2 regions of the Streptomyces sp. enrichment culture genome follow, and region 1 is predicted to be linked to the other one. Evidence: predicted binding sites of a transcription regulator. Region 1 holds the regulator's gene; the other holds the start of a gene.

Region 1 (5,963 bases):
CCCGGTTTCCACGTCTTCCGCAGCGCAACTATGCGCGGAGCGAACCTGCTCCGCAACACGCCTCTCTCCACGGTGACCGCCGGAAACCACCGGTATGCGGGCTTTCGCACCCGCCCCGGTCCGTCACATTCCGACAACGGATGGCAACCATTCGTTGCCGCCCTGCGCGATCCGCCCCCAAGTCCCCCGTTGAACGTTCACACATCGGAAACCCAGAAGGGGAGTTCGCGCCGATTTGACGTGAACTCCCCTTACGGAAGCCTTGGAAGTCCGGAGGACTTGTCGTCTACTTCAAGCCCAGCTCCGCGCAGGCCGCCTTGTACGGCGCGGTGCAGATCTCGGAGACCTTGTAGATGCCGTCGGAGACGACGGTCTGCTTGATGTTGTCCCGGGTCAGCGCCACCACGGAGACCAGCTGCGCGGGGATGTCCTGGTGGCTCGGGCTGTCGACCCGGTCCCGGGTCAGGGCGTCGAACTGGATGTCCTTGCCCTGCACCTTGGCCACGGCCATCTCGGCGGCGGCCTCGGCCTCGGCCGGGTAGGACTTGTAGACGCTCATGTACTGCTCGCCGCTGATGATCCGCTGCACGCCCGCCAGCTCCGCGTCCTGGCCGGTGACCGGCGGCAGCTTGGTCACGCCGGCGGCCTCCAGGGCCTTGATGACACCGCCCGCCATGCCGTCGTTGGCGGAGTAGACACCGGCGATGTTGCTCGCGCCGATCGCCGCGATCGCCTTGGCCATGTTGGCCTCGGCGTTCTCCGGCTTCCAGTCCTTGGTGTCGTAGGTCTGGGCGATCCGCACCTTGCCGTTCAGCTCGGACAGCGCGCCCGCCTTGAACTGCTTGGCGTTCGGGTCGGTCGGCGACCCGTTGATCATCACGATCTTGTCGGAGGTGTCGACGTCCGGGCCCATCGCGTCGAGCAGGCTGCGGCCCTGGACCTCGCCGACCAGCTCGTTGTCGAAGGAGATGTACGCGTCGATCGGGCCCTCGGCCAGGCGGTCGTAGGCGATGACCGGGATGCCCGCGTCCTTGGCCTTCTTGACGCCGTCGGCGATGGCGTGCGAGTCGACCGCGTCCAGCAGGATGACGTCCACCTGGTCGTCGACCATCTTCTGCAGCTGCTGGGCCTGCTTGCTCGCGCTCGCCTCGGCGTTGGCGTACTCGACCTTGCCCCGGTTCTCGGTGAGCTGCGCGACCTTCGCCCGGATGATGGGGTGGTCGAACTTGTCGTAGCGCGTGTTCGCCTTCTCCGGCAGCAGCAGACCCACCGTGATGTCGTTGCCCTTGGTCGGCGTCGCGTCGCCGCCGTCGCTGCTCGCGTCGAGCACACCGCAACCGGCGAGCGACAGGGCCAACGAACACGTGGCCACGGATATGGCGATACGACGACGCATGGAGGGGCTCACTTCTGATGTCTTCCGGACGTGGGTGCAGCTCTGCGACCCATGTGACTGAAAAGCCAACGCGGCGGCGGGCCCCAGCGTCAAGCAAAACTACTTAACGAGATGACAACACCACATTCCGCTTCGCCCCGTACAACCAATCACGTTCGGCACGTGTCGTGATCACGAGGACCCCGGCCCGGAGGTCCGATCCCGACCAGAGGACCGAATGAAACCAGCCAGACGCACCACCGCCACCGCCCTGGTACTCGCCACGGCCGGCGGGGTGCTCGCCACGGTCGCGAGCCCCGCCGCCGCGACCGCCAGCTGCGCCTCCCCTGTCTTCACACGCCAGTTCTTCGCGAACACCACTTTCTCCGGCACTCCGAAGAAAACGGACTGCGACTCGGCCGTCGACCAGGACTGGGGAACGGGCGCACCGGTCTCCGGCGTCCCGTCGAACAACTTCGGCGTCCGCTGGACCGTCACCCGCGACTTCGGCTCCGGCGGGCCCTTCACGTTCACCGCCTCCGCCCAGGACGGCGTACGCGTCTACCTCGACGGCACCCGCAAGGTCGACCTGTGGAAGAACGTGTCGACGACCGCCAAGCAGACCGTCAACGTCACCATCCCCTCCGGCAAGCACACCCTGCGCGTCGACTTCGTCAACTGGACCGGCACCGCGAACGTCAAGTTCGCCTACACGCCCCGCACGTCCGCCACCGTCGACAAGGTCAAGCCGCTCGCACCGACCGGCGGGGCCGTCACCTACGACAACGCCACCGGCAAGGCCAAGTTCACCTGGTCCAAGAACAAGGAGATGGACCTCGCGAACTACCGCGTCTACCGGCGACTCAAGGGCGCGTCCTACCCCGCCACCCCGCTGGCGACGACGACCGCCACCTCGTACACCGACTCCACCCTGCCGAAGACCGGCGCCTCCTACTACTACGAGGTGCGCGCCGTCGACAAAGCCGGCAACGTCTCCGGCGGCAGCGCCGACCAGCTCGTCACCACCATCGACAAGACGCCGCCCGCCGCGCCGTTCGTCGAGTGGGACGCGTGCCCGCCCGACCAGCCCTACGCGGCCCCGCAGCTGGTCACCACCGCGGCGAACGCCGCCGACATCGCCTGGTACGAGATGCAGCGGCTCGACGCCGCCACGAACACCTGGAGCACCGTCTACTCCGGCGCCAAGGGCGCGATCTGCGACACCGGGTACCCGGCCGACGGCAGCAAGGTCACCTACCGGGGCCGGGCCCGGGACGCCGCCGGGAACTGGTCGGCGTACTCGGCCGCCACGACGTTCACCACCCCCGACCTGACCCCGCCGGCCCCCGTCGCGGACGTCCGCGTCGAGTACCGGGAGGGCGTTCCGCACCTGGTCTGGTCGCCCGTCACCGGGGCCGCGTCCTACCGAGTCGTCCAGTACGACCCGGCGACCGGCGGTCATGTCGACGCGCTGCCCGGCGGGGGCACCACCACGGAGACCGACGTGGTGCCGCGCCAGGTGGCCGCCGTCGCCGACAGCTACCGGTACGCGGTGCGCTCGGTGGACGCCAAGGGCAACGCCGCCAAGCCGGTGGAGATCACGCTGAAGATGGCCGACCGGCCGGAGGCGATCCCCGCGTTCAAGACCACCGCCAACAGGTTCGGCGAAGGCGTAATGGTCTCCTGGAGCAGCGTCGACCCGTGGATCATCGACGAGGGGCCCTTCCCTGAGTACAGGATCGTCCGCACCGACCCGGCGACCGGTGAGAGCGCCGTCGTGGACCAGTGCAAGCCGAACTCCTCGTACGACAAGCCGCTGGAGGCCCCGGCCGTCTACGTGACGTGGGCGGACGACGACGCCCCCTACTCCGCCCGCAAGCAGATCAACGGCACCTGCTGGGACGTCCAGGGCAACTCGGAGACGACGTACGAGTACCGCATCGTGACCGTCGACCCGTACGGGAAGGAGTCGCAGCCCGGCCCGGCCGCCACGGCGACCACGCCGGACACCGTGCGCCCGGCACCGGTCGAGAACCTGGCCGCGGAGCACATCCCGCTCGGCGTCCGCCTGACCTGGACCCCGCCGACCGCCGACGACGACGTCACCGGCTACCACGTGTGGCAGGGCGTCAAGGACCCGGACAGCGGTGAGACGGTCTGGGAGGAGAACTGCTGGAGGAGCAGCTCCATGGCCGCCACCGAGATCATCTGCCCGACGGTCCCCGACGGCGCCGCCCACGTGTACAAGGTGGCAGCCAGCGACGGTCGGCTCCAGTACGACGACGAGCCGATCGACGTCCTGCACCCCGCCGAGATCTCGGTGACGCTGCCCGACACCCGGCCGCCGGGCTGGACCGCGACCGACGTCACTCAGGACCAGTACCCGGAGCTCTACGTCCGCTGCGGGCAGACCATCTACGACATGCCCTGCGAGAACCACACGGACTACCGCTGGGAGAAGTGGGACCCGGCCGCCGGGACGTGGACCCTGTTCGCCACGGGCAAGGTCGACGACCCGCAGTTCCACATGGACCGGACGGTGCACGAGGACCGGCTCGGCCTGTACTACTACCGGGCGGTCTACATCGACCCGGAGGGCAACGAGAAGGTCGTCCAGGAGGACGCCTACGGCATCTGGGACGACTGGCTCTGACCGGACGCGAGACGGAAACGAACTGACCCGTCGCGAGACGCGAGAGGGGCCCGGAGGAACGTATCCTCCGGGCCCCTCGACGCGTTCGCCGCCCGGTCAGTCCGACTGCTGCTGGCGCTTCGGCCGCCACACCACCAGCGCGCTGGTCTGCTGGACCTCCTGGTACGGGACCAGGTCGCGCCGGTACGACGCGTGCACCGCGGCCTCGCGCTGGCGCATGGCCGCCGCCGCGCCGTCGAGCGCGGACTGCAGCTCGGCGACCCGGGCCTGCAGGGCCGCGACCTGGTTCTCCAGTTCGATGATGCGCTTGATGCCGGCCAGGTTGATGCCCTCGTCCTGCGACAGCTGCTGCACCTGGCGGAGCAGTTCGATGTCGCGGGCCGAGTAGCGGCGGCCCCGGCCCGCGGTGCGGTCCGGGGAGACCAGGCCCAGGCGGTCGTACTGGCGCAGCGTCTGCGGGTGCAGGCCGGAGAGCTGGGCCGCCACCGAGATGACGTAGACCGGGGTTTCGTCGGTCAGTTCATACGGATTGCGTCGACGGCCGTCCATCAGACTCATGCTCCCTTCGCGGCCTGGAACAGCTCCGCCCGCGGGTCCTCGCCCGCGGTCGCCTCGCGATACGCCTCGAGTGCGTCACGAGCCTTCCCCGACAACTCCGTCGGGACACTCACCTCCACGGTGACCAGCAGATCCCCGTGCGTCCCGTCCTTGCGGACCGCGCCCTTGCCCCGCGCCCGCATGGTGCGCCCGTTGGGCGTGCCCGGGGGCAGCTTCAGGGTGACGGCCGGGCCGCCCAGGGTCGGCACCCGGACCTCCCCGCCGAGCGCCGCCTCCGCGAAGGTCACGGGGACGGTGACGGTGAGGTTGTCGCCCTTGCGGCCGAACACCGGGTGGTCCTTGACGTGCACGACCACGTACAGGTCGCCCGCCGGGCCGCCGCGCTCGCCCGGCGCGCCCTTGCCGCGCAGCCGGATCCGCTGGCCGTCGCTCACCCCGGCCGGGATGCGCACCTGCATGGTGCGGGACGACTGCGCCCGGCCGCTGCCCTTGCAGACCTCGCAGGGGTGCTCCGCGATCAGACCGCGGCCCTTGCAGTCCGGGCACGGGTCGGTGAGTGAGAAGCCGCCGCCGGAGCCGCGCGCGACCTGGCCGGTGCCGACGCAGGTCGGGCACACGCGCGGTGTGCCGTTCGTGTCGCCGGTGCCGGAACAGGCCTTGCACGGTGCCTGCGAGGACATCCGCAGCGGGACGGTGGCGCCCTCGATCGCCTCGATGAAGCTCAGGGTGACCTCGGACTCGATGTCCTGGCCGCGCCGGGGCTGGGTGCGCGTGGTGCCCGGCCCGCCCCGGTTGAACAGGCCGCCGAAGACATCGCCGAGGCCTCCGCCGAAGCCGCCGCCCCCGCCGCCGCCCTGGGCGCCGCCGAAGAGGTCGCCCAGGTCGAAGTTGAACGATCCGCCGCCGGCGCCGGGGCCGGGCCGGAAGCCGCCGTTGCCGAAGAGGGCGCGGGCCTCGTCGTACTCCTTGCGCTTCTTGGGGTCGCCGAGGACGTCGTTCGCCTCGGAGATCTCCTTGAAGCGTTCCTCGGCCTTGGCGTTGCCCTTGTTGGCGTCCGGGTGGAACTCGCGGGCGAGCTTCCGGTACGCCTTCTTGATCTCGGCCTCGGTGGCGTCCTTGGGGACGCCGAGGACCTTGTAGTAGTCCTTCTCGATGAAGTCCTTGGTGCTCATCCCCGACGTCCCTCCTCTCCTGCGTGCGTTATAACGTCAGCCCTCCTCCGGGCCACCGTTCTCCTTGTCGTCGGCCTTCTCCGCGCCCGCACCGGACTCGGAGTTCTCGGCCTTGACCGTCTGCGTGCCCGGCTGGGGCTCGGCGACGGCGACCCGCGCGGGGCGGATGGTGCGCTCGCCGATGCGATACCCCGGCTGGAGGATC
Region 2 (5,963 bases), 1.1 Mb from region 1:
TGGGCATGGGCGTACCGGCCCACGACGGCGTGCACGGCACTCCCACGCCCGGTGACGCCACCCAGACCGAAGGCGTGGACGTCAGCGGCCACCAGGGCAACGTCGCCTGGACGACGCTCTGGAACAGCGGCGTGAAGTGGGCCTACGTGAAGGCCACGGAAGGCACGTACTACAAGAACCCGTACTTCGCGCAGCAGTACAACGGCTCGTACAACGTGGGCATGATCCGCGGCTCGTACCACTTCGCCACCCCGGACACCACCAGCGGCGCCGCCCAGGCCAACTACTTCGTCGACAACGGCGGCGGCTGGTCCCGCGACGGCAGGACGCTCCCCGGTGCCCTCGACATCGAGTGGAACCCCTACGGCGCCGCCTGCTACGGCAAGTCCCAGACCGCGATGGTCTCCTGGATCCGCGACTTCCTGAACACCTACAAGGCCCGCACCGGCCGCGACGCCGTCATCTACACCGCCACCAGCTGGTGGAAGCAGTGCACCGGCAACTACGCGGGCTTCGCCCAGTACAACCCGCTGTGGATCGCGCGGTACGCGTCGACGGTGGGGGAGCTGCCGGCGGGATGGGCGTACTACACGATGTGGCAGTACACCTCCACCGGTCCGACCGTGGGTGACCACGACTGGTTCAACGGGGCGCTGGACCGGGTGCAGGCCCTGGCCAACGGCTGATCCCCGTCGTACGGCGAAGGCCCGGGCCTCCCTCACGGGACCCGGGCCTTCGTTCATCCGGAGGCGTCCGTCACGCCGCCGCCGGGACCCTGGGCTCCGCGGTGTTCGTCGCGGGGGCGAGGGCCAGGTCCAGGACCTGGCGGACGTCGGTGACGGTGTGGACGTCGAGCTTGTCCAGGACCTCGGCGGGCACGTCGTCGAGGTCGGGCTCGTTGCGCTTCGGGATGATCACCGTGGTGACGCCCGCGCGGTGCGCGGCGAGCAGCTTCTGCTTCACGCCGCCGATGGGCAGGACGCGGCCGGTCAGGGAGACCTCGCCGGTCATGGCCACGTCCGTGCGGACCAGGCGGCCCGACAGGAGGGACGCCAGGGCGGTCGTCATCGTGATGCCGGCGCTGGGGCCGTCCTTCGGAACGGCGCCCGCCGGGAAGTGGATGTGCACGCCGCGGTCCTTCAGGTCGGCGACCGGGAGTTCCAGCTCGGCGCCGTGGGAGCGGAGGAAGGACAGGGCGATCTGCGCGCTCTCCTTCATCACGTCGCCCAGCTGGCCGGTGAGGGTCAGGCCCGCCGCGCCCGTCTCCGGGTCGGCCAGCGACGCCTCCACGTAGAGCACGTCGCCGCCGGCGCCCGTCACCGCCAGGCCGGTGGCCACGCCCGGCACGGAGGTGCGCCGCTCCGCCGGGTCCTGGGCGGACTCGGGCACGTGGTGCGGGCGGCCGATCAGATCGCGCAGGTCCGCGTCCGTGATGGTGAACGGAAGCTCCCGCTCGCCCAGTTCGTGCTGGGCGGCGACCTTGCGCAGCAGCCGCGCGACCGACCGCTCCAGGGTACGCACCCCCGCTTCGCGCGTGTACTCGCCGGCGAGCTTGCGCAGCGCGCTCTCGTCGATGGTCACCTCGTCCGCGCCGAGCCCGGTGCGCTCCAGCTGGCGCGGGACCAGGTGGTCGCGGGCGATGACGACCTTCTCGTCCTCGGTGTAGCCGTCGAGCCGGACCAGCTCCATCCGGTCGAGCAGCGCCTCGGGGATGGCCTCCAGGACGTTGGCCGTGGCCAGGAAGACGACGTCCGACAGGTCGAGTTCGACCTCCAGGTAGTGGTCGCGGAAGGTGTGGTTCTGCGCGGGGTCGAGGACTTCGAGGAGCGCCGCGGCCGGGTCGCCGCGGAAGTCGGAGCCCACCTTGTCGATCTCGTCCAGGAGCACCACCGGGTTCATCGACCCGGCCTCCTTGACGGCCCGCACGATCCGGCCGGGCAGGGCGCCGACGTACGTACGGCGGTGGCCGCGGATCTCCGCCTCGTCGCGGACGCCGCCGAGGGCGACCCGGACGAACTTGCGGCCCATGGCGTGGGCGACGGACTCGCCGAGGCTGGTCTTGCCGACGCCGGGCGGGCCGACCAGGGCCAGCACGGCACCGCCGCGCCGCCCGCCGACGACGCCGAGGCCTCGGTCGCTGCGGCGCTTGCGCACCGCGAGGTACTCGGTGATGCGCTCCTTGACGTCCTCCAGGCCGGCGTGTTCGGCGTCGAGGACGGCCTTGGCGCCCTGGATGTCGTAGGCGTCCTCGGTCCGTTCGTTCCACGGCAGTTCGAGGACGGTGTCCAGCCAGGTGCGGATCCAGGAGCCCTCGGGCGACTGGTCGCTCGCCCGCTCCAGCTTGTCGACCTCCTTGAGGGCGGCCTCGCGCACCTTCTCCGGCAGGTCGGCGGCCTCGACGCGGGCGCGGTAGTCGTCGGACTCCTCGCCCTCCGTCTCGCCGTTCAGCTCGCGCAGCTCCTTGCGGACGGCCTCCAGCTGACGGCGCAGCAGGAACTCGCGCTGCTGCTTGTCGACGCCTTCCTGGACGTCCTTGGCGATGGTCTCGGCGACGTCCTGCTCGGCGAGGTGGTCGCGCAGCTGCTGGGTGGCGAGCTTCAGGCGGGTGACCGGGTCGGCGGTCTCCAGCAGCTCGACCTTCTGCTCGGTGGTGAGGAACGGGGAGTACCCGGAGTTGTCGGCGAGCGCGGAGACGTCGTCGATGGCCTGGACCCGGTCGACCACCTGCCAGGCGCCGCGCTTCTTCAGCCAGGCGGTGGCGAGGGCCTTGTACTCCTTGACCAGGTCGGTGACGTGCCCCGGCAGCGGCTCGGGCACGCTCTCGTCGATCCGCGTCCCCTCGACCCACAGCGCGGCGCCCGGCCCGGTCGTCCCGGCGCCGATCCGCACCCGCCCGCGCCCGCGGATCAGGGCGCCCGGGTCGCCGTCGGCCAGCCGGCCGACCTGCTCGACGGTGCCGAGGACGCCCGTGCTCGCGTAGGTCCCGTCGATGCGGGGCACGAGGAGCACCTTGGGCTTGCCCGGTTCCGCCCGCGCGGCGGCCTGGGCGGCCTCCACCGCGGCCCGTACATCGGTGTCATTGAGGTCCAGCGGTACCACCATCCCGGGCAGCACGACCTCGTCGTCGAGCGGCAGCACAGGCAGGGTGAGCGGTGTGAACGCCGTGGACTCAGCAGCCATGATCTCCCCTTCGGCAGTCAAGTTGAGTTATGAGGACTCAATGAGTTGAGCTATGCCGACTCAATGCTTGGGAGAGCTTGATTGTTCCCCGGCCGCTGTTCGCTCTGAGCGATCAACGGAAGGAGGCGTTGTCAGTGGGCGTCCCTATGATCCGGACATGAAGCTGGACGACCTCGAATGGCAGTTCTCCAACTACGGCGGCCTCCCTCCGAGGACGGTGAGACTGCTGCTCGAAGGCGGGCATCTCGATCTGGTGATCGAGGCCGCGCGGGAGCGTGGTGAGTGGTTCTGCGCCGAGGCCGCGGTGCGGGAACTGTGCCGGGCGGGGGAGTTCGAGCGGGCCTGGGCCGTCCTGGAGCCGTTCGTCGCGGTGGGCTGGCGGGAGGCGGTGTGGTTGCGCGCCGAGGTCCTGCTCCAGTGGGGGCGGGTGGACGAGGCGCTGGAGCTGGTGCGCCCGGACGAGGAGGGGCGGCAGTCGGGGCGGGTCTGCCGGGACTTCGCCGAGCTGCTGGTCAGAGCCGGGCGGGTGGACGAGGCGATCGACGTGCTCGCGCCGCACGTCGAGGAGTCGTGGCTGCTGTCGTCACTGGTCGAGATGACCGAGGGGCAAGGACGTGACGAGCGCCTCCTGGAACTGATCGCCCCACTGGCGGAGCGGGTGAGGCGGGCGCGGGCCGAAGGGCGGTGCCACGACCCCGCCTGGGAGGCGCAGGCGCTGCAGGCCCGGGTGCTGGAACGCGCCGGCCGTGCCGACGAGGCGATCCGGATCCTCGGGGAGGATGTCGCCGCGCGGCGCTACCTCGTCCAGAACACGCTCACCGCGTACGCCGAACTGCTCGCCCGGCATGGCCGGATCGAGGAACTGCGCGCCCTCGGTACCGGCGAGCACGCGACCACAGCCCTCGGCCACTACGCGAAGGCGCTGGAAGACCTCGGGCGGGCGGACGAGGCCGAGGCCGTCCTGCGCGAGTTCATCGACGCCACCGACCACCCCGGCCACCGCGGCGCCCTCGTGGACCTGCTCGGCCGGCAGGGCCGGATCGACGACGCCGTCGAGGTGGGACGGCCCACCTTCGAGTACTTCGACTGCGGCAACCACCTCGAATGGATCGTGAGCCTGCTGATCGAGGACGGACGGCCGGAACGGGCGCTGGAACTCCTCGACGGGCTCGGTGAGAAGTACGTCGAGGAGCACTCCTGGTGGGTCCGGCCCACCCGGCTGCGCCTGCTGGGGGAGGCGGGACGGCTCCGGGAGGCCCTGGCGGAAGCCGCCGCGCTGCCGGCGGACGAGTACGCCGGCCAGGCGTCGGTCGTCGCCTGGCTGCTGGAGCAGGACGGCCGGGTGGAGGAGGCCGCCGACCTGCTCCGCACCGCGGAGTCCGGGTCGCTCTGGCAGCTGGCGGAGCTCCTGATCGGGCAGGGCCGGCCCGCCGAGGCCGTCGCCGCCATGCCCGCCATCTCCGCCCAGCGCGAGGAGGCGATACGGCGACGGGAGGCCGCCCGCCCCCGCGAGGGCTACGAGCCTCCGTTCTGAGCCCGGGCCCCGCCGCCCCGACCCCCGGCTGCTCCAAGAACACCCCGCATCAGAACCCCAGAGCACCCCCGCCTCGGAACTCCACGAGCACCTCTGCCTCAGAACTCCACCAACACCACCGTCGCGTCGTCGTGCGTCTTGCCGCGGCCCAGGTGGGCCCGCCGCTCCCGGTCCGCCTCCTCCAGGGCGCGTACGCGGTCGACCAGCCACCGGCAACCGTTCTTGCGGACGGCGGTGTGCAGGTCGGCCCAGTCGCCTTCCCGGAACTTCTCCGTCCAGCGGGTGGCGCCGTCGGTGAGGGCGGTGAGGGAGACGACCCGATCGCGGGGCACGGACCCGGTGACCGCGCGGGCGGCGACCGCGGGGTCCGCCGCGGCGGTGAAGAAGCCGCCCTCCTTGTTGCGCAGGGTGGCGTCGACGGCGGCGTCGGAGGTGAGGGCCTCGCGGGGGAGGCGGGCGAGGCGGTCGTCGAGAACGGGGGAGATCGCGCCACCGGGGGACTCCAGGAGGAGGGCGGAGTCGGACAGGACCAGGTAGTCGACGGTCTCCTCGGTCCAGCGGACGAGAACCACGGTTGCCTGTGGGGTACGCGGGTGAGAAAGGTCACAGGTTTCGGCGTGGGTCTCGGAGGTACGCGCGATCGCGAGGGACAGCGCGTCCGGCAGCGGAACATCCGGTAGTGAAACGGTCAGTTCGGTCAGCGCCCCGCCAAGTCGTGTTGTGTACCAAGGGACGGAATGCAGGCATCCGGTTCCGCCTCTGGGCGGCGTCACCCCATCCAGGACGACCAGACAACCGCCCTGTCCGGAAGCGGGAACTCCGACACTGGCGAAGTCCTCGTTGGGGCGGGCGTGATCGCCGGGCACCGACACAAGTTCCGTACGCATCCAGTCAGTCTGCACGACCCCTTCACAAGCTTCGCGAAAGCCCGGCATCGGTTGCCCGATCGTCGAACCGTCGCAGGTCAGGAGCCGGGTTTGGGGTGGATTGGCGCGGTCCGGGAAGACGTGGCGGCGAATACTGTCAAAGCCTGCCGCAGACGTCCAACCGGCCCGCCGCGCAAGGCCGTCGCACGGACCGGAGCAACTTGCCCGCCAACTCCGGTCCGGGGTTCACTCCTTCGGGTGGCGGGTCGGGCGATGCGCGACCCCTGCCCACCGGCACTGGGAGGGTCGGGAACTGTACCGGGAGTACGTGCCAGTTGACGGTGCGTCACCCGGGTCCACGGGTACACGAGTCAGGAATGCGA

The links. The regulator HspR, encoded in region 1, represses chaperone genes until heat shock. The targets are predictions, from matches to a motif close to TTGAGNNNNNNNNNCTCAA.
Region 2: the regulator HspR is predicted to act here: its motif matches at 3,203-3,221, upstream of lon (endopeptidase La).

What each region holds. Positions count from the first base shown of each region.
Region 1 covers NZ_OZ186847.1:4,059,660-4,065,622, forward strand. The annotation lists gene ACSU6L_RS17515 (sugar ABC transporter substrate-binding protein) at 287-1,396, opposite strand; gene ACSU6L_RS17520 (PA14 domain-containing protein) at 1,614-4,028, shown strand; gene ACSU6L_RS17525 (heat shock protein transcriptional repressor HspR) at 4,125-4,577, opposite strand; gene dnaJ (molecular chaperone DnaJ) at 4,583-5,758, opposite strand; gene grpE (nucleotide exchange factor GrpE) at 5,795-5,963, opposite strand, start outside.
Region 2 covers NZ_OZ186847.1:2,953,879-2,959,841, reverse strand. The annotation lists gene ACSU6L_RS12350 (lysozyme) at 1-686, shown strand, start outside; gene lon (endopeptidase La) at 757-3,180, opposite strand; gene ACSU6L_RS12340 (tetratricopeptide repeat protein) at 3,338-4,714, shown strand; gene ACSU6L_RS12335 (hypothetical protein) at 4,813-5,601, opposite strand; gene ACSU6L_RS12330 (nitrate- and nitrite sensing domain-containing protein) at 5,958-5,963, shown strand, end outside.